DNA from 3 places in the Streptomyces sp. NPDC102467 genome. Region 1 is predicted to be linked to each of the others. Evidence: riboswitches for the same ligand, from Rfam matches in the RefSeq annotation. Region 1 holds a riboswitch; each other region holds the start of a gene.

Region 1 (5,458 bases):
CTTCACCTGGGCGGGGCTGAGGTTCGGCTCCGCGTGCGCCGTGCCGCCTTCGACGGCGGTGGCGGTGGCCGCGGAGACGAGAGCGAGGGTGGCCGCGGTGCGGATCGTACTGCCACTGAGCGAACGCCGTTTCGGCTTGCGATGCGCTGCGGGCACGAAGAGCCACGTCCTTCCGGTACGTACTACCGCCGGTCGCGCGTCCGGCGGCGGCCCGCACAGGGGAGCGGGCCGCCGCCGGACCTTTCTCGGCGGTGGTGTCCGACTGCCGCCCCTGGCCCGGGCGGCGGTGGGGAGCCGGGCACCTGAGGAAGGACGCTAAACCTCGGCGTAACGGGTTGGCGTCGGATTGTTCGGAACTGGCTCGTTTGTTACGGGTGGTGGCAGAGAGTGACAGGCGGTTGTCCGGGGACGCCGCCGCACGGAGCGAACCGGCACCCCATTAGGCTCCGGAACCATGGACGTACTCATCCATCTCTTCGTCGGCCTGCACATCATCGGCATCGCCGCGCTCCTCGGCGGCTTCCTCACGCAGATGTCGGCGATCGGGCGGGGCACCGCCCGTTTCAACAAGGCCATGCTGCACGGCGCGCTGACGATGCTGGTGACCGGCGTCGCCCTGGTTGGCCTGAATCAGGCCGACGACAACACCGTGAACAACATCAAGATCGGTGTGAAGCTGGCGATCCTGATCGTCATCCTCGGCATCGTGTACGTGAAGCGCGACGAGGAGAAGGCGGAGAAGGGCTTGTTCGCGGCGGTCGGTGGCCTGACCGTGGCCAACATCTTCATCGCCGTTCTCTGGACCTGACCCGTTCTCTGGACCTGCCCCGTTCTCCGGACCTGACCCGTTTACCGGACCTGCCCCGTGCTCGTGCTGAGGACCTGACCCGTTCCGTGGACGTGACCGCCCCCACGGCGGTGCCGAGCCAGACGGCCACCGCGATCCACAGCAGCACCTGCCCCGGCCCCTTGAGCCAGGACGCCTCGACGGCGGTGGCCACCGACAGCATCGCCACCGCCGTCATCCCCATCGGGAACACCGTCGACCAGCGCCGCACGTCGTACGTGAACCGCGGCCGAAGCACCTCCGCCACCGCGAGCACCACGTACCAGGCCACATCCAGCGCGAGCAGCACCCCGCACATGCCGCGCAGCACCCCGGTGACGTCGGAGTTCCAGAGGTCACCGGCCCGCCCCGCGAGCACCAGCTTCGCCGCGGCGAGCGCCGAGATGGCGAGCGCCCCGCCCGCGACCCAGTGGTCCCCGGCCCCCGTGAACACCTGCCGGAGATCGAAGCGGGTGAACGCGGCGACGTACATCACGATCCCGAACCAGAACACCACCACCGCCGCGTAGCCGAGCCACTCCACGCCCAGGCCCGCCGACAGCGTCGCCCCGAGCACGGCGAGACCCTGCGTGGCCACGCAGGCGAGGAAGACGGCCCCCGGCATCCGTGGCGTCCAGTGCCGTACGACGACGAGGAGCAGCCCGGGCCAGGCCAGTACGGCGATCACCAGCAGCGTCTCGGAGAGCCCCTGCCAGTCCAGGAGGGAGAACCGGGTGCCGAGCACGCACGTCGCCGCGACGGCGGTCAGCGCGGGCGGGGAGTCCGCCTCGTGCCGCCAGCGGCTGCGGTCCCGTAGGAGACGGAGCGCGAAGTCGGCCGCCAGAAGCACCCAGAGCGCCGCGGCGAGCACCAGGAGGATGCCGGACAGGACGGCGTACCCGGTCAGGTGAAGGCCGACCGAGACGATGCCGGTCGCCATGACAGCGGCGCCGGCGGCGGGCGGGAGCTGGGACCAGAAGGGCCGCGGGATCACGTTCGGGCGGTGCTGCACCGCCCGAACGTAACCGCGGCCGAGGTCAGGCGGGGCGCACCACGCTGTGGATCGACCCGGTGCCGTCGTAGTAGATGGACTCCTCGCGGACGTACGCGCCCGGCTTCGGCGCGTGGATCATCATGCCGTCGCCGAGGTAGAGGCCGACGTGGCTGATGTCGTCGTAGAAGAACACCAGGTCACCGGGTTGGATGTCGGAGAGGGAGACCGTCCTGCCGACCTCCACCTGGTCCCACGTGGTGCGCGGCAGCGAGATGCCGGCGGCCTTCCACGCGGCCTGGGTGAGGCCTGAGCAGTCGTACGAGTCCGGGCCGGTGGCGCCCCACACGTACGGCTTGCCCTCCTGGGTCTTGGCGAACGCGAGCGCCTTCGCCGCCTTGGCCGCGTAGCCGGACGAGGTGCCGGTCGACGGGTCAGACAAACCGGAACCGGCACCGGAGCCGGAACCCGAGCCGCCCTCCTGCTGCGCCGCGTCCTCGGCCGCCTGCCGCTTCTTCTTCTCCTCGGCCTTCTGCTTCTGCGCGAGTTCCGCGGCCTTCTTGCGGGCCGCCTTTTCCTTCTTCTTCTCGATCGCCGCGAGCCGCTGCTTCTCCTCGGCGGTCAGCTTGGACAGCAGCACGCGCGCGTCGGAGAGCTTTGTCTGCACGCTGTGCTTCGAGGTCTTCAGGTCGGTCTGCGACGAGGTGAGCTGCTGGAGGTTCTCCTGCGCCTCCGTGCGCTTCTTCGCCGTCGTGCGCTGCTGCTCCTGGTAGTCGTCGACCGCCTTCTTCTGGCTGGCCGTCATCCTGCTCATCAGCCGGTTCTGCGCGAAGTAGTCCTCGGGGTCGTCCGCGAGGAACATCGTCGCCGTGTCGCTGATCCCGCCCGAGCGGTACTGCTGTGCGGCGAACCGGCCCAGCTCCTGGCGGGCCGTGTTCATCTTCTCGGTGCGCTGCGCGATGTCGTCGAGGAGCTTGTCGACCTGCTTCTTCTTGCTGTCGGTCTGCTCCTTGGCGGAGTTGTACTTCTGTGTGGCGGTCTCGGCCTGCCGGTACAGGCTGTCGACCTTCTTCTGCACCTCTTGGAGGCTCGGCTTGGTCGGCTGCGCGGGAGCGGCCTGCGCCGTCTGCGAGAGCAGCGCCACGGAAGTGAGGGCGGCGGTCGTGATCCCGACCGCGGGGGTCGTGCGAAGGCCGCCGGACATCCGGGAGCGGCTGCGCGGCTTGCGGTGCGACGCCAAGGAGGCGACTCCTTCCGTGGTCCGCCTACCGAGTTAGCTGTCGGGTTCGGGCCTACGGAAGGCTGCCCTACGGTCGACTGCCCGGCGCTGCCGGGCCGTTGAGCCGATTCACCCCAAGGTCGGTTGGGTCCCCGGTTCCCTGCCTCACGGCGTACGGGACTCGGCGGGGGCTGCCCGCTCGCCGCGTTGTTCGCGTCGGGGGGACGGACTGCCCGCGCAGCACCGTAGCCAACTCGTGTTGCTGCTGTGAAGGTTGATGTTCGATATGCCCGATACATTTTCGTGACCTCGGCGACACCGGGAGGTCGGAGGCCTGCCCGGTCGCGGATAGTCATGGCCTGGTCGCGGAACGTGGCGCGAAGTCCATATACGGGCGGTGTCGTGAAGGTGGGAGCCGGGTGTCAGTGGGGCGGCCTAGACTCGTAAGGCGATGAGCAGCCTCTTTGACGACAGCTTCCTGGCAGGCCTCCAGAACCGGACCGAGGAGCCCCCGCCGCCCGACAGCGAGCACGAAGGACCGGAGCCGGAGCCGATCCCGGACGATCTGTTCGGCGGGAAGTTCGACGTGCCCCCGGCCAGGGACGCGTACTACCGCGACGGCGCCCCGCGCCCGGCCCTCGACCCGGCAGCGCTCCTGGACGGGCTGAACGAGAACCAGCGGGCGGCCGTCGTGCACGGTGGCGCCCCGCTGCTCATCGTCGCGGGCGCCGGCTCCGGCAAGACCCGCGTCCTTACCCACCGCATCGCCTACCTGCTGGCCGAGCGCGGTGTGCACCCCGGCCAGATCCTCGCGATCACCTTCACGAACAAGGCCGCGGGCGAGATGAAGGAGCGCGTCGAGTCCCTCGTCGGACCGCGCGCGAACGCGATGTGGGTCTCCACCTTCCACAGCGCCTGCGTGCGCATCCTGCGGCGCGAGAGCAAGAAGCTCGGCTTCACCTCTTCCTTCTCGATCTACGATGCCGCCGACAGCAAGCGGCTCATGGCCCTGGTCTGCCGCGACCTGGACCTCGACCCGAAGAAGTTCCCGCCGAAGTCCTTCAGCGCCAAGATCTCGAACCTGAAGAACGAGCTGATCGACGAGGAGGACTTCGCGGCGACGGCGGCCGACGGCTTCGAGAAGTCCGTCGCCCAGGCCTATGCGATGTACCAGTCGCGGCTCAGGGAGGCCAACGCCCTCGACTTCGACGACCTGATCATGACGACGGTGAACCTGCTGCGCGCGTTCCCCGACGTCGCCGATCACTACCGCCGCCGCTTCCGGCACGTCCTGGTCGACGAATACCAGGACACGAACCACGCGCAGTACGCGCTGGTGCGCGAGCTCGTCGGACCGGCCCAGGACGCCGAGGGCAACGACGCGGACCCGGCCGAGCTGTGCGTCGTGGGCGACGCCGACCAGTCCATCTACGCGTTCCGTGGCGCCACGATCCGTAACATCCTCCAGTTCGAGGAGGACTACACGGACGCGACGACGATCCTCCTGGAGCAGAACTACCGCTCCACGCAGACGATCCTGACCGCGGCCAACGCGGTCATCGAGCGCAACGAGTCGCGCCGCCCGAAGAACCTGTGGACGAACGCGGGCGCGGGCGCCCAGATCACCGGCTACGTCGCGGACACCGAGCACGACGAGGCCCAGTTCGTCGCCGAGGAGATCGACCGGCTCACGGACGCGGGCGACGCGAAGTCCGGCGACGTCGCCGTCTTCTACCGGACGAACGCGCAGTCCCGTGTCTTCGAAGAGATCTTCATCCGCGTCGGCCTGCCCTACAAGGTCGTCGGCGGCGTCCGCTTCTACGAGCGCAAGGAGGTCAGGGATGTCCTCGCCTACCTGCGGGTGCTGTCGAACCCCGAGGACTCCGTCCCCCTGCGCCGCATCCTGAACGTGCCCAAGCGCGGCATCGGCGACCGCGCCGAGGCCATGATCGACGCCCTCTCCCAGCGCGAGAAGATCTCCTTCCCGCAGGCGCTTCGCCGGGTCGACGAGGCCTACGGGATGGCGGCCCGCTCGACGAACGCGGTGCGGCGGTTCAACACCCTCATGGAGGACCTGCGGACCATCGTGGAGTCGGGCGCCGGCCCGGCCACGGTCCTGGAGGCCGTCCTGGAGCGCACCGGGTACCTCGCGGAATTGCAGTCCTCGACGGATCCGCAGGACGAGACCCGTATCGAGAACTTGCAGGAACTCGCCGCCGTCGCGCTGGAGTTCGAGCAGGAGTCGGCGAAGGCACTGGCCGAGTCCGATTCCGAGTCCGAGCCCGACTCCGATTCCGAGAATGAGATGGGGAATCAGGGTGAGGGTGAAGCGACCCGTGGTGATCTCTCCGCCTTCCTGGAGCGTGTCGCGCTCGTCGCCGACTCCGACCAGATCCCCGACGAGGAGGACGACGGCAGCGGC
Region 2 (5,458 bases), on a different contig from region 1:
TCGAAGCTCTTGGAGGAGCGCATCGTTTTCCTCGGGACGCCGATCGACGACACGTCCGCCAACGATGTGATGGCGCAGTTCATGCACCTCGAATACACGGCGCCGGACCAGGACATCTCGCTGTACATCAACTCCCCCGGCGGCTCGTTCAGCGCGATGACGGCGCTCTACGACACGATGCAGTACGTCAGTTGTGACGTGGAGACGACGTGCCTGGGGCAGGCCGCGTCCGTCGCCGCGGTGCTGCTCGCCGCCGGGGCGCCGGGCAAGCGGATGATGCTGCCCGGCGCGCGCGTGGTGCTCGACCAGCCGGCGCTGCCCGAGCCGGCACAGGGCCAGCCCACCGATCTGGAGATCCAGGCACGCGAAATGGCGCGTATGCGGGAGCAGTTGGAGGAGTTGCTCGCGCGGCACTCGGGGCGGGCGAAGGACCAGGTCGGCCTGGACATCGAGCGGGACACCGTGCTCGACGCCCACCAGGCCCTGGAGTACGGCCTGGTGGACCAGGTGCTGCGGAGCCGCAAGGCCACGCTCGGCGCACAGGGCGCGAGGTGACATGCCGGTGTTTCCACCCGAACTGCCGCCGCTGCCCGCCCTGACCCGCGCCGAGTGCGAGCTGGTGGACAGCTACCTGGCGGTGGTCGATCTGATCGCGCGGATCAACCCGGCGCGCGGCGACCACACCTACCGAGGGCTGCGGGCGGCGCAAGCGCTCGTCGGGCGGGCGTCGGCGCTGCGGGACGCCTTGGAGCTGATGCACCGGCGGGGCGAGAGCGAGGTGCACGCGCCAACCCTGACGCGGGCTCTGCGCGTCCTGGATGGCGAGAGGCGTACACAGAGAGTCACTTTGCCGCCAGAAGCGGTCAGTTGAGATCGCAGGGAGTCGCGGCTCGCGCAAACTGTCTGCGCCCGAGCCGAAACGGCCCAGATGGTGTACCACCAAATGGCCTAGACACTCATACATCATCAAGACGGTCAGAGTTGCGCTCCGGCGGTACGCGGACGCCGGAATGACACGTTCCGCCCCTGGTACGAGCGTGGTCAGGTGTCGCGGGCGCGGCCCGGAAGCAGGACTGTCCACCTGAACGGGTCAAGCGTGAGCAGCCTCACTTACCGCCGGTTCAACTCGGTTTCGGCTCCACATGTGCGTGAAGATCCCTCCGACGACAAGCCCCCGCCGCCGCGGCGGGGCGGTCCGTGCGGACGCCGAGTCCTGCCGCCGTGCGGATGCCAGGTCGACAGAAGTGCATCGGCAGGAGTGGAGGACCCAGGTACGACGGGCCACCGGCCCACCTCGACGGAGGTGGTGCCCGAGGGGCCCTTGGGGTGAAGCCGCACCATGCGGCCGGGCATCTTCGCCTGCCCGAACCCGACAGGTCACCCTTCACAGGCGGCTGACGAAGGGTTGCGCATGTCTGCGCTCAATCGTGTTCCCTCGCTGCTGGCCCGGGCCGGCACCGCGTCGGTCCTCACCCTCGCCGTCGCAGGAGCCGGACTCATGGTCCCCGGCGCCGCGTCCGAGGCGTCGGCGGCTACGGCTTCGACCAAGGCATTGAGGGTCGCGGCCTCCAAGAAGGGATCGCCGTACAGGTGGGGCGCCACGGGCCCGCACCGGTTCGACTGCTCGGGCCTGACGCTCTATTCGTTCAAGCGGGCGGGCAAGAAGCTGCCCCGCACCGCCGCGCAGCAGTACAACAAGACCCGTCATGTCTCCTCGTCCCACCGCAGGACGGGTGACCTGGTCTTCTTCCACTCGGGCCGGAGCGTCTACCACGTCGGCATCTACGCCGGGAAGGGACGGATCTGGCATTCGCCCAAGACCGGCGCGGTGGTGCGGCTGGAGAGGATCTGGACGCGGAGCGTCTGGTACGGCCGGGTGCGCTGACCCCCGCCGCACGGAGCGGCCCGTGGGGACGGGCCCGGCGCCGGGCCCGTCCCCACGCGGCCTCCCACGCGGCCCCTCACGCGGCCTCTCACGCGATCAGCGGCTCCAGAAGGAGGGCCAGGGCCAGGAGCACCAGCGCGCTCCCGGTGACGGCCTCCACGGCGCGGGCCGTGCGCGGCCTGCGCAGCCACCGGCCGAGCCGGTCCACGAGCAGGGCCACGGCCGGGAACCAGAGCAGCGCGAGCGCCACCACGATCGCCGAAAGAACGGCCGTTCGCGGAAGGGCGGGGCTGCCCGCGGGCACGAACTGCGGCAGCACGCTCAAGAACGTGATCGGCGCTTTCGGATTGAGCGTGTTGGTCAGGAAGCCCTGCCGCAGCGCGCCGCCGGCCGGGCCCCGCTCCGGGCCGGCCCCGTCGTCGGCCCGCTCCCGCAGGGGGCGCAGCGCCGACTGCAGTGTCTTCGCGCCCAGGTAGAGGACGTACGCACCCCCCGCGAGTCGCAGGGCGCCGAACAGCGTGGGTACGGCGGTGAGGACCGCGGCGAGGCCGGCGACGGCCAGCGCGGTGTGGACGAGCAGGCCGCAGGCGACTCCGAGGGCGCAGGCGACTCCGGCGCGGCGCGAGACCATGGAGTTGCGCACGACGACCGTGAAGTCCGCGCCGGGCAGGGCCACCATGCCCGCGGCGACGCCGGTGAAGGCGACCAGTTGAGCGTCCATGCACTTCAGCCTGCCCGAGCCCGGCCTTCAGCAGGTATGTGCAATATCCTGAGTCTGCCTAAAGCAACGCTTAAGGCCGGGGCCTTCGCGCGCGGGGCTCCGGTGGGATTCCGTACGGCTTCGGAGGCGGCCCATGTACGACCCGACGCGGCTCGCCGCGCTGGTGGCGGTCTCCGAGGCCGGTTCGATCACCCGGGCGGCCCAACGCCTGGGATATACCGTGCCCGCGCTCTCGCAGCAGCTCGCGAAGTTGGAGCGGGAGGCAGGGACGGCACTGCTCGTGCGGCACCACAGGGGCGCCCGGCTGACGGGTGCCGGCGAGGTGCTGGTGGAGACGGCGCGGCGGGTGCTCGACGAGATGGCGCGGGCCCGGCACGAGCTGGCGCGGCTCGCCGGCCTGTCGGGCGGGCGGCTGCGGCTCGGTACGTTCACGACGGCGGGGATGCATCTGCTGCCGCCGGCGCTGACCGCGTTCCGCAGGGCCCATCCGGATGTGGAGTTGACGGTCGCCGGGTACGAGCCACCGCTCGGGGTCGCCGCGGTGGCGGCCGGCACCGTCGATGTGGCGCTCACTCACACTTATGCGCCCTCCGAGCCCGTGGCGGTGCCCTCTTCCGTGGTCCAGGAACCCGTCCTCGTAGAGGAGTTGGTGCTGGTGACGGCTCCCGGACAGGCGCTGACGGCGGGGACGGCGGGGACGACGCGACTGCCGCCGGCCGAGCTGGCGGGGCAGGCGCTGATCAGCATGGCACCGAACCATCCGCCGCGGCAGGGCGTCGAGGCGGCGCTTGCGCGGGCCGGAGCGACACCGTCGGTGCTGGTGGAGACGCCGAGTTACGCGCTGGTGTGCGCGCTGGTAAGTGCCGGGCTCGGTGTGGCGGTGGTGCCGGAGATGGTGGCGCGGATGTCGGCGACGCCGCTCGGCGTACGGCATCTCGAACCGGGGGACCTGCGGCGGACGGTGTCGGTGGTGCACCGGGCGGACGACACGAACCCGGCGGTCGACAGCTTCCGGGCGCTCCTGCGCGGGGCGTTCGGCCGCTCTTCACACTGACGGAGCGTCAACAGGCAGCAGCGGGCGGCACGTTGTTGTCCTTTGCGGCGGCGATCCATGGCAGTGCGATCCATACGGTCTTGCCGCCCTCCGGGGTCGGCGACACCGAAAGCCGTCCGCCGCACTCCGCGGTGAGGCAGCGGATGATCACCATGCCGCGGCCGTTGTCCTGCTGGACGGCGGCGGGCAGTCGCTTGGGGTAGCGCGGGTGGCTGTCGGTGACGCCGATGCGCAGCCGCTCGTCGTGTTCGAGTTCCAGGTCGACGGTGAAGGTGGGCGACATGCCCAGGGTGTGCTGCACGGCGTTGGTCGCGAGTTCCGACACGATCAGCCGGACGGTGTCGGCCGCGTCGGTGTCCCCCGGCATGCCCCACTCCGACAGTACGTGGCTCACGTACCGGCGGGCCGCGGAGACCGAGGCGGGTTCGCTCGGCAGCGTGACGGATGCTTCCAGGTGGTCTGCCATGGCGACGTCGTCCCTTTCCCACCGGGGCCGCGCCTGTCGACTCTGGCGGTTCGCTGGCGTGCGGCCTCCGACTTCTGCTTCGCGCCAGAGTGCCACTTGGATGCCCTTCCGTGCTGCTGATCCCCCAAGATATGCATATATCTGTCGCTCGAAGCGGTGAACTCTGCGACGAGAGACCGTATTTGGGCGAGCGCACGCCGGTTCCTCTACCGTCTGATCAGGAGTCGCTTCGCACGGGCCAGGAAGGAGCCCCGGCCGGGCGACCCGAGGACGTTGAGGAGTCAACATGAAGTACGGTCCCGCGGTCCGCCGTCGCAAACTCGGTGCCGAACTGCGCGCGTTGCGCGTACAGGCCGGACTGACCAGTGGCCAGGCGGCCCGGCTGGTCGGCTGGCACCAGTCGAAGGTGAGCCGGATCGAGACAGGACGCAGTGGCGTGAAGGCAGCGGATGTGCTGCGCCTGCTCGACGCATTCGAGACGAAGAATCCGCGGCAGCGGGAGCTCGTGGTCGCATTGGCAGGTGCGGAAGATACTGGCGGACACCATTGGTGGCACGCTTATCGGGGGCTATTGCCGCCTTCCTACCGCGATTTCATCAGCCTCGAATCGCAGGCCTGCCGGATCCGGACGCTGGAGACGAGCGTGGTGCCGGGGTTGTTGCAGACGCCCGAGTACGCGCGGGCGGTGACCCGTTCGGTGCTGGCGGGGATGCCGGACCAGCACATCGAGGCGCTGGTGGAGGTGCGGCTCGCGCGTCAGGATGTGCTGCGGGCGCAGCCGCCTCTCCAGCTGAGCGCGGTGCTCGACGAAGGGGTGTTACGGCGCGAGGTGGGTGGGTCCGGCATCCTGCGACGGCAGGTGGCGCACCTGGCCGAGGCGGCACAAATGCCGCATGTCCAAATTCAGGTGCTTCCCTTCTCTGCGGGTGGCCACATCGGCCTCAGTGGCCCTTTCGTTGTGTTCTCATTTCCGAACACATCCGATCTGGATGTGGTTGTTCTCGACCATTTGACGAGTAGCCTCTACCTCGAGCGGAAAGAAGACCTCAAGGCATACACAGAGGCCTTTGACACCCTTCTCCTCCGCGCACTTTCGCCCGAGGACTCGTTGGAATTCATCGCACGGATCGCCGGGTAACCGAGCGGACGAGGACGCCGACACCTCGCCACGGGCCGGCACTGCGTAAGGGGGCACCATGAATGCACTGCCTCGGCACGTTCCTTCCGTTCCCTCCAGCTCGTCGCTGAGCGGCGCACGGTGGCGGCGCAGCAGCCGCAGCACCGGCGCCAACAACTGCGTCGAGACAGCCCCCCAGACCTCGGGGCCCACGT
Region 3 (5,458 bases), on a different contig from region 1:
CGCGCGCGGCGCCCAGCGGTTCGAGCATCATGCGGATCTCCAGGAGGTCGGCGGCCTCCTGCGCGGTGGGCTCGGCCACGCACGCGCCCGCGTGTCGCCGGGTGACGACGAAGCCCTCGGCCTCCAGAGTGCGCAGCGCCTCGCGGACCGGCACACGCGATACTCCGTAACGCCGCGCGAGCAGTTCCTCGGTGAGCCTGCCGCCGCGCTCGTAGACGCCCGTGACGATGTCGTCGCGGATCGCTGTGCATACCGAGTGCGCGGGAATGCGCATGACCCGACCTCCGTCTTGATCCCCGCGGAAACGCGATCGATCGACGCTTGTGCAAGCGCGATGGGGATCCATTGGGCGCGCTTTCCCGGTGACTCTATTCCACCGTCCGTGAATTTCCGACGGGAGGTCGGAATCCAGGGATATTTTTTGGCCAGGAACGTCCTGTGTACGCGAAAGCCCCGGCTCGATGAGCCGGGGCTTTCGCGTGGTGTCGCGAAGACGTCAGACGTTCACGCCGTGCGAGCGCAGGTACGCGACGGGGTCCATGTCCGATCCGTACTCGGCGGTCGTACGGGCCTCGAAGTGAAGGTGGGGGCCTGTGGCGTTGCCGGTGGCACCGGAGAGGCCGATCTGCTGGCCGGGAGTGACGGCCTGGCCGACGGAGACGCCGATGGACGACAGGTGACCGTACTGGGTGTACGTGCCGTCGTTCATCTTGATCACGATGTTGTTGCCGTACGCGCCGCCCCAGCCGGCCTCGACGACGGTGCCGGAGCCGACGGCGTGCACCGAAGTGCCGCTCGCCGCGTGGAAGTCGATGCCGGTGTGACTGCCGGAGGACCACAGGCCACTGCTCGCCTTGTAGGCGGTGGAGACGTAGGAGCCGGAGACCGGAGCCACGAAGGTGTTGAGGCGCTTGCGCTCGGCCTCACGGGCGGCGCGCTCCTTGGCCTCGCGCTCCTTTTTGGCCTTCGCCTCGGCCTCGCGCTTGGCCTCCTCGGCCTTCTTCTTGGCCTCGGCTTCGGCCTTCGCCTTGGCGGCCGCCTCGTCGGCGGCCTTCTTCTGCGCGGAGGCCTGCGCGTCGATCTGCGCGGCCAGGGAGTCGCCGATGGCGATGGCCTGCGTGAGGCCGTTCTGGTCGGGGGCCGCGTCGTCGGCGGCGAGCGCGGGGGCGGCGAGGCCTCCGACGACACCGGTCGCGGTGAGCGCTGCGACACCGGCGACCTGCGCGGTGGTACGCGTGAGACGGCTCGGACGACGGTGCTTCCCGGTGGCACGGGTGAACGCCATGTAGTGGCTGATCCTTTCCTTCCCTCTCGCCTACCGGGTTAGCTGACGGGTTCGGAGCAGGAAGGTCTCCTACGGGCCCCCTCCCCGTACGGGAAGAGCGTCCGATTCACCCCAGGGACTGCGATGGGTCCCCGGCTCCCCTGGCTCGCGCCGTGGGGGACTCGGCGATGACTGTCCGGTGTCGCGGGCGCGACGCGTGTCTGGCGAACAGCCGGACCGACGCTAAGCGGAACATCTTTTAAGTAACAAACGGATTCCAGGTTTTGTAGTGCACGCCACAGGGCAGACAGGCAACCTCCGCCCCAATTCGGGCATAAGTGATCCATGGTTGATCGCGGACGAACCCGCGCGACGACAGGAAGCCCCGGCGGCCGTTGCGGCCACCGGGGCTTCGTGCGACGTACGGGGGTGCGGTCAGCCCGTGACCACGCTCACCTCGCCGATGCCGAGGGCCTTGACCGGCTCCTCGATCTGCGCGGCGTCGCCCACCAGGATCGTCACCAGACGGTCCGCCGGGAAGGCGCTCACGACGGCCGCAGTGGCCTCCACGGTGCCCGTCTCGGCGAGTTGGCGGTACAGCCGGGCCTGGAAGTCGTCGGGCAGCTGCTGCTCGACCTGGTCGGCGAGGGTGCCCGCGACGGCCGCGGCGGTCTCGAACTTGAGCGGGGCCACACCCACCAAGTTCTGCACCGCGGTGTCCCGTTCGGCATCCGTGAGGCCCTCGGCCGCCAGCGTGCGCAGGACCTTCCAGAGGTCGTCGAGCGCGGGCCCGGTGTTCGGGGTGTCGACGGAGCCGCTGATGGCGAGCATCGCCGCGCCCGTCCCGTCGGGCGCGGAGCGCAGCACCTGGGCGAAGGACCGCACACCGTAGGTGTAGCCCTTCTCCTCGCGCAGGACACGGTCCAGGCGCGAGGTCAGCGTGCCGCCGAGGCAGTACGTGCCGAGGATCTGCGCGGCCCACACACGGTCGTGCTTGTCAGGTCCGATCCGGCCGATGAGCAGCTGTGTCTGCACCGCTCCCGGGCGGTCCACGATGACGACCCGGCCGGTGTCGTCGGCGGTGACCGGCGGGAGGGGGCGAGGCTCCGTCGTGTCGCCCGTCCAGGCACCGAGTGTGTCCGCGAGAAGTGTGTCGAGGTCGGTGTCCGTCAGGTCGCCCACCACGACGACCGTCGCGGTGGCGGGGCGTACGTGCTTCTCGTAGAAGGCGCGCACGGCCGCCGCGTCGATGGCGGTGACGGTCTCCTCGCTGCCCTGGCGCGGGCGCGACATACGCGCGTCGGCCGGGAAGAGCTGCCTGGAGAGCTCCTTGGCGGCGCGGCGGGCCGGGTTGGCGCTCTCGTGCGGGATCTCGTCCAGCCGATTACGGACCAGGCGCTCGATCTCACTGTCCGCGAAGGCGGGCGCCCGCAGGGCGTCGGCCAGCAGGGCCAGGCCCTTCGGGAGGCGCGAGACGGGCACCTCCAAGGAGACCCGGACACCGGGGTGGTCGGCGTGCGCGTCCAACGTGGCGCCGCACCGCTCCAGTTCGGCCGCGAACTCCTCCGCGGAGTGCTTGTCGGTGCCTTCGTTGAAGGCACGCGCCATGATCGTGGCCACGCCGTCGAGGCCCGCGGGCTCGGCGTCCAGCGGCGCGTCCAGGTTGATCTCGACGGCGACGACCTGCTGGCCGGGACGGTGGCAGCGCAGCACGGTCAGGCCGTTGGCGAGCTCGCCGCGCTGCGGAGCGGGGAACGCCCACGGCTTGGCCACACCCGCCTGGGGCTGGGAATGGAAGTCCATGGTCGCGAGCTGTTCGGTCACCGGCCCGCCTCCTCGTCGCTCTCGGCGCTCTCGGCGCCCTCGTCATCGGGGTCAGCGGGGGCCGTCGGCTCGTACACGAGGACCGCGCGGTTGTCGGGGCGCAGGCGGGCCTTGGCGACCTCCTGGACCTCCTCAGCGGTCACGGCGAGGACGCGCTGGACGGCGGTGAGGGCGAGCTGCGGATCGCCGAACAGCACGGCGTACCGGCACAGTTCGTCGGCGCGGCCCGCCACGGTGCCGAGCCGGTCCAGCCACTCGCGCTCCAACTGGGCCTGGGCGCGCTCCATCTCCTCCGGCGTGGGGCCCTCCTCGGCGAACCGGGTGAGCTCCTCGTCGACGGCGGCCTCGATGACCGGCACCTCGACGTCTCCGGAGGTCTTCACGTCGAGCCAGCCCAGGGAGGGCGCGCCGGACAGGCGCAGCAACCCGAACCCGGCGGCCACGGCGGAGCGGTCGCGGCGCACGAGACGGTTGTAGAGCCGCGACGACTCACCGCCACCGAGGACCGTCAGGGCGAGGTCGGCGGCGTCGCACGCACGCGTGCCGTCCTGGGGCAGCCGGTAGGCCGCCATGAGGGCGCGCGCCGGGACCTCCTCCTCGACGACCTCGCGCAGCTGCCCGCCGATCACCTCGGGCAGGGAGCCGTCGCGCGGCGCGGGCTTGCCGTCGTGGCCGGCGATCGAGCCGAAGTACTTCTCGACCCACGCGAGCGTCTCCGTGGGGTCGATGTCGCCCACTACGGAGAGCACGGCGTTGTTGGGCGCGTAGTAGGTGCGGAAGAAGCTCCGCGCGTCCTCGAGGGTGGCCGCGTCCAGGTCGGCCATGGAGCCGATGGGCGTGTGGTGGTACGGGTGGCCCTCGGGGTACATGAGGGCGGTCAGCTTCTCGAACGCGGTGCCGTAGGGGACGTTGTCGTAGCGCTGACGGCGCTCGTTCTTGACGACGTCCCGCTGGTTCTCCATCGACTCCTCGTCGAGGGCCGCAAGGAGCGAGCCCATACGGTCGGCCTCCAGCCACAGCGCGAGCTCCAGCTGGTGGGCGGGCATGGTCTCGAAGTAGTTCGTGCGCTCGAAGCTCGTCGTGCCGTTGAGCGAGCCACCCGCGCCCTGTACGAGCTCGAAGTGCCCGTTGCCATGCACCTGATGCGAGCCCTGGAACATCAGGTGCTCGAAGAGGTGGGCCAGGCCGGTACGGCCCTTGACCTCGTGGCGCGAGCCTACGTCGTACCAGAGGCAGACCGCCGCGACCGGGGTCAGGTGATCCTCGGAGAGCACTACACGCAGGCCGTTGGCCAGCCGGTGCTCGGTCGCTGTCAGGCCGCCGGAGCCGGCCTCGGCGGTGGCCGTGTGACCCATGGGCATGTACGTCCCTTCGATCGCGGGGAAACGGAGATCATTGAGAACTGAGAACATTGGAAACGCAGAATTGCTGCCAGTCCTGCCACTGTATGCAAGCGTGCAGGCGCCTGGCGAAGTTCCCGCCCCGACTACGCCGTGAGCGAGCACGTCGCCCCCTGCACGGGTGGCGAACCGCCCGGTACGGACGGGGTGCGAACAGCGTTGTCAGTGGGGCGGTCCACAATGGTCCGCGACAGTTCCCGTACATGTTGGTGAAGGAGCCGCAGCAGCGATGGCCCGCCGCAGCACGAAGACCCCGCCGCCCGACGACTTTGAGGAGAAGATCCTCGACATCGACGTGGTCGACGAAATGCAGGGCTCCTACCTGGAGTACGCGTACTCGGTCATCTACTCGCGCGCCCTGCCCGACGCCCGCGACGGGATGAAGCCCGTCCACCGTCGGATCGTCTATCAGATGAACGAGATGGGCCTGCGCCCCGACCGTGGCTATGTGAAGTGCGCCCGCGTCGTCGGTGAGGTCATGGGTAAGTTGCACCCCCATGGCGACGCGTCGATCTACGACGCCCTGGTGCGCCTGGCCCAGCCGTTCTCGATGCGCGTACCACTGGTCGACGGGCACGGGAACTTCGGTTCTCTGGGCAACGACGACCGCCCGGCCGCCATGAGGTACACCGAGTGCCGCATGGATCCCGCGGCAAGCTTGATGACGGAGTCCATCGAAGAGAACACCGTCGACTTCGCGCCGAACTACGACGGGCAGGAGCAGGAGCCCCTCGTCCTCCCTGCGGCGTACCCGAACCTGTTGGTGAACGGCGCGTCGGGCATCGCGGTCGGCATGGCGACCAACATGGCGCCGCACAATCTGGGTGAAGTGATCGCCGCGGCGCGGCACTTGATCAGACACCCGGGCGCCGACCTCGAGACGCTCATGAAGTTCGTGCCGGGACCCGACCTGCCCACGGGCGGCCGGATCGTCGGACTCTCCGGCATCAAGGACGCGTACGAGAGCGGC

Evidence for each region. A riboswitch is a leader RNA that binds a small molecule or an ion and turns the genes downstream of it on or off. The one in region 1 is predicted to bind cyclic di-AMP.
Region 2: linked by a shared signal. The riboswitch ahead of ACIREE_RS11650 (C40 family peptidase) and the one ahead of ACIREE_RS00195 (NlpC/P60 family protein) in region 1 are both predicted to bind cyclic di-AMP.
Region 3: linked by a shared signal. The riboswitch ahead of ACIREE_RS20890 (M23 family metallopeptidase) and the one ahead of ACIREE_RS00195 (NlpC/P60 family protein) in region 1 are both predicted to bind cyclic di-AMP.

The regions. Positions count from the first base shown of each region.
Region 1 is NZ_JBIWKA010000001.1:45,826-51,283, forward strand. Features, by position in the region: gene ACIREE_RS00180 (NlpC/P60 family protein) at 1-156, opposite strand, end outside; gene ACIREE_RS00185 (hypothetical protein) at 455-808, shown strand; gene ACIREE_RS00190 (tellurite resistance/C4-dicarboxylate transporter family protein) at 786-1,838, opposite strand; gene ACIREE_RS00195 (NlpC/P60 family protein) at 1,864-3,057, opposite strand; cyclic di-AMP (ydaO/yuaA leader) riboswitch at 3,064-3,233, opposite strand; gene pcrA (DNA helicase PcrA) at 3,488-5,458, shown strand, end outside.
Region 2 is NZ_JBIWKA010000005.1:126,426-131,883, reverse strand. Features, by position in the region: gene ACIREE_RS11660 (ATP-dependent Clp protease proteolytic subunit) at 1-555, shown strand, start outside; gene ACIREE_RS11655 (hypothetical protein) at 563-871, shown strand; cyclic di-AMP (ydaO/yuaA leader) riboswitch at 1,277-1,408, shown strand; gene ACIREE_RS11650 (C40 family peptidase) at 1,412-1,885, shown strand; gene ACIREE_RS11645 (LysE family translocator) at 1,974-2,606, opposite strand; gene ACIREE_RS11640 (LysR family transcriptional regulator) at 2,740-3,660, shown strand; gene ACIREE_RS11635 (ATP-binding protein) at 3,668-4,126, opposite strand; gene ACIREE_RS11630 (helix-turn-helix domain-containing protein) at 4,413-5,264, shown strand; gene ACIREE_RS11625 (DUF397 domain-containing protein) at 5,323-5,458, shown strand, end outside.
Region 3 is NZ_JBIWKA010000009.1:298,382-303,839, forward strand. Features, by position in the region: gene ACIREE_RS20885 (GntR family transcriptional regulator) at 1-274, opposite strand, end outside; gene ACIREE_RS20890 (M23 family metallopeptidase) at 497-1,285, opposite strand; cyclic di-AMP (ydaO/yuaA leader) riboswitch at 1,298-1,462, opposite strand; gene ACIREE_RS20895 (M16 family metallopeptidase) at 1,700-3,067, opposite strand; gene ACIREE_RS20900 (M16 family metallopeptidase) at 3,085-4,449, opposite strand; gene ACIREE_RS20905 (DNA topoisomerase (ATP-hydrolyzing) subunit A) at 4,718-5,458, shown strand, end outside.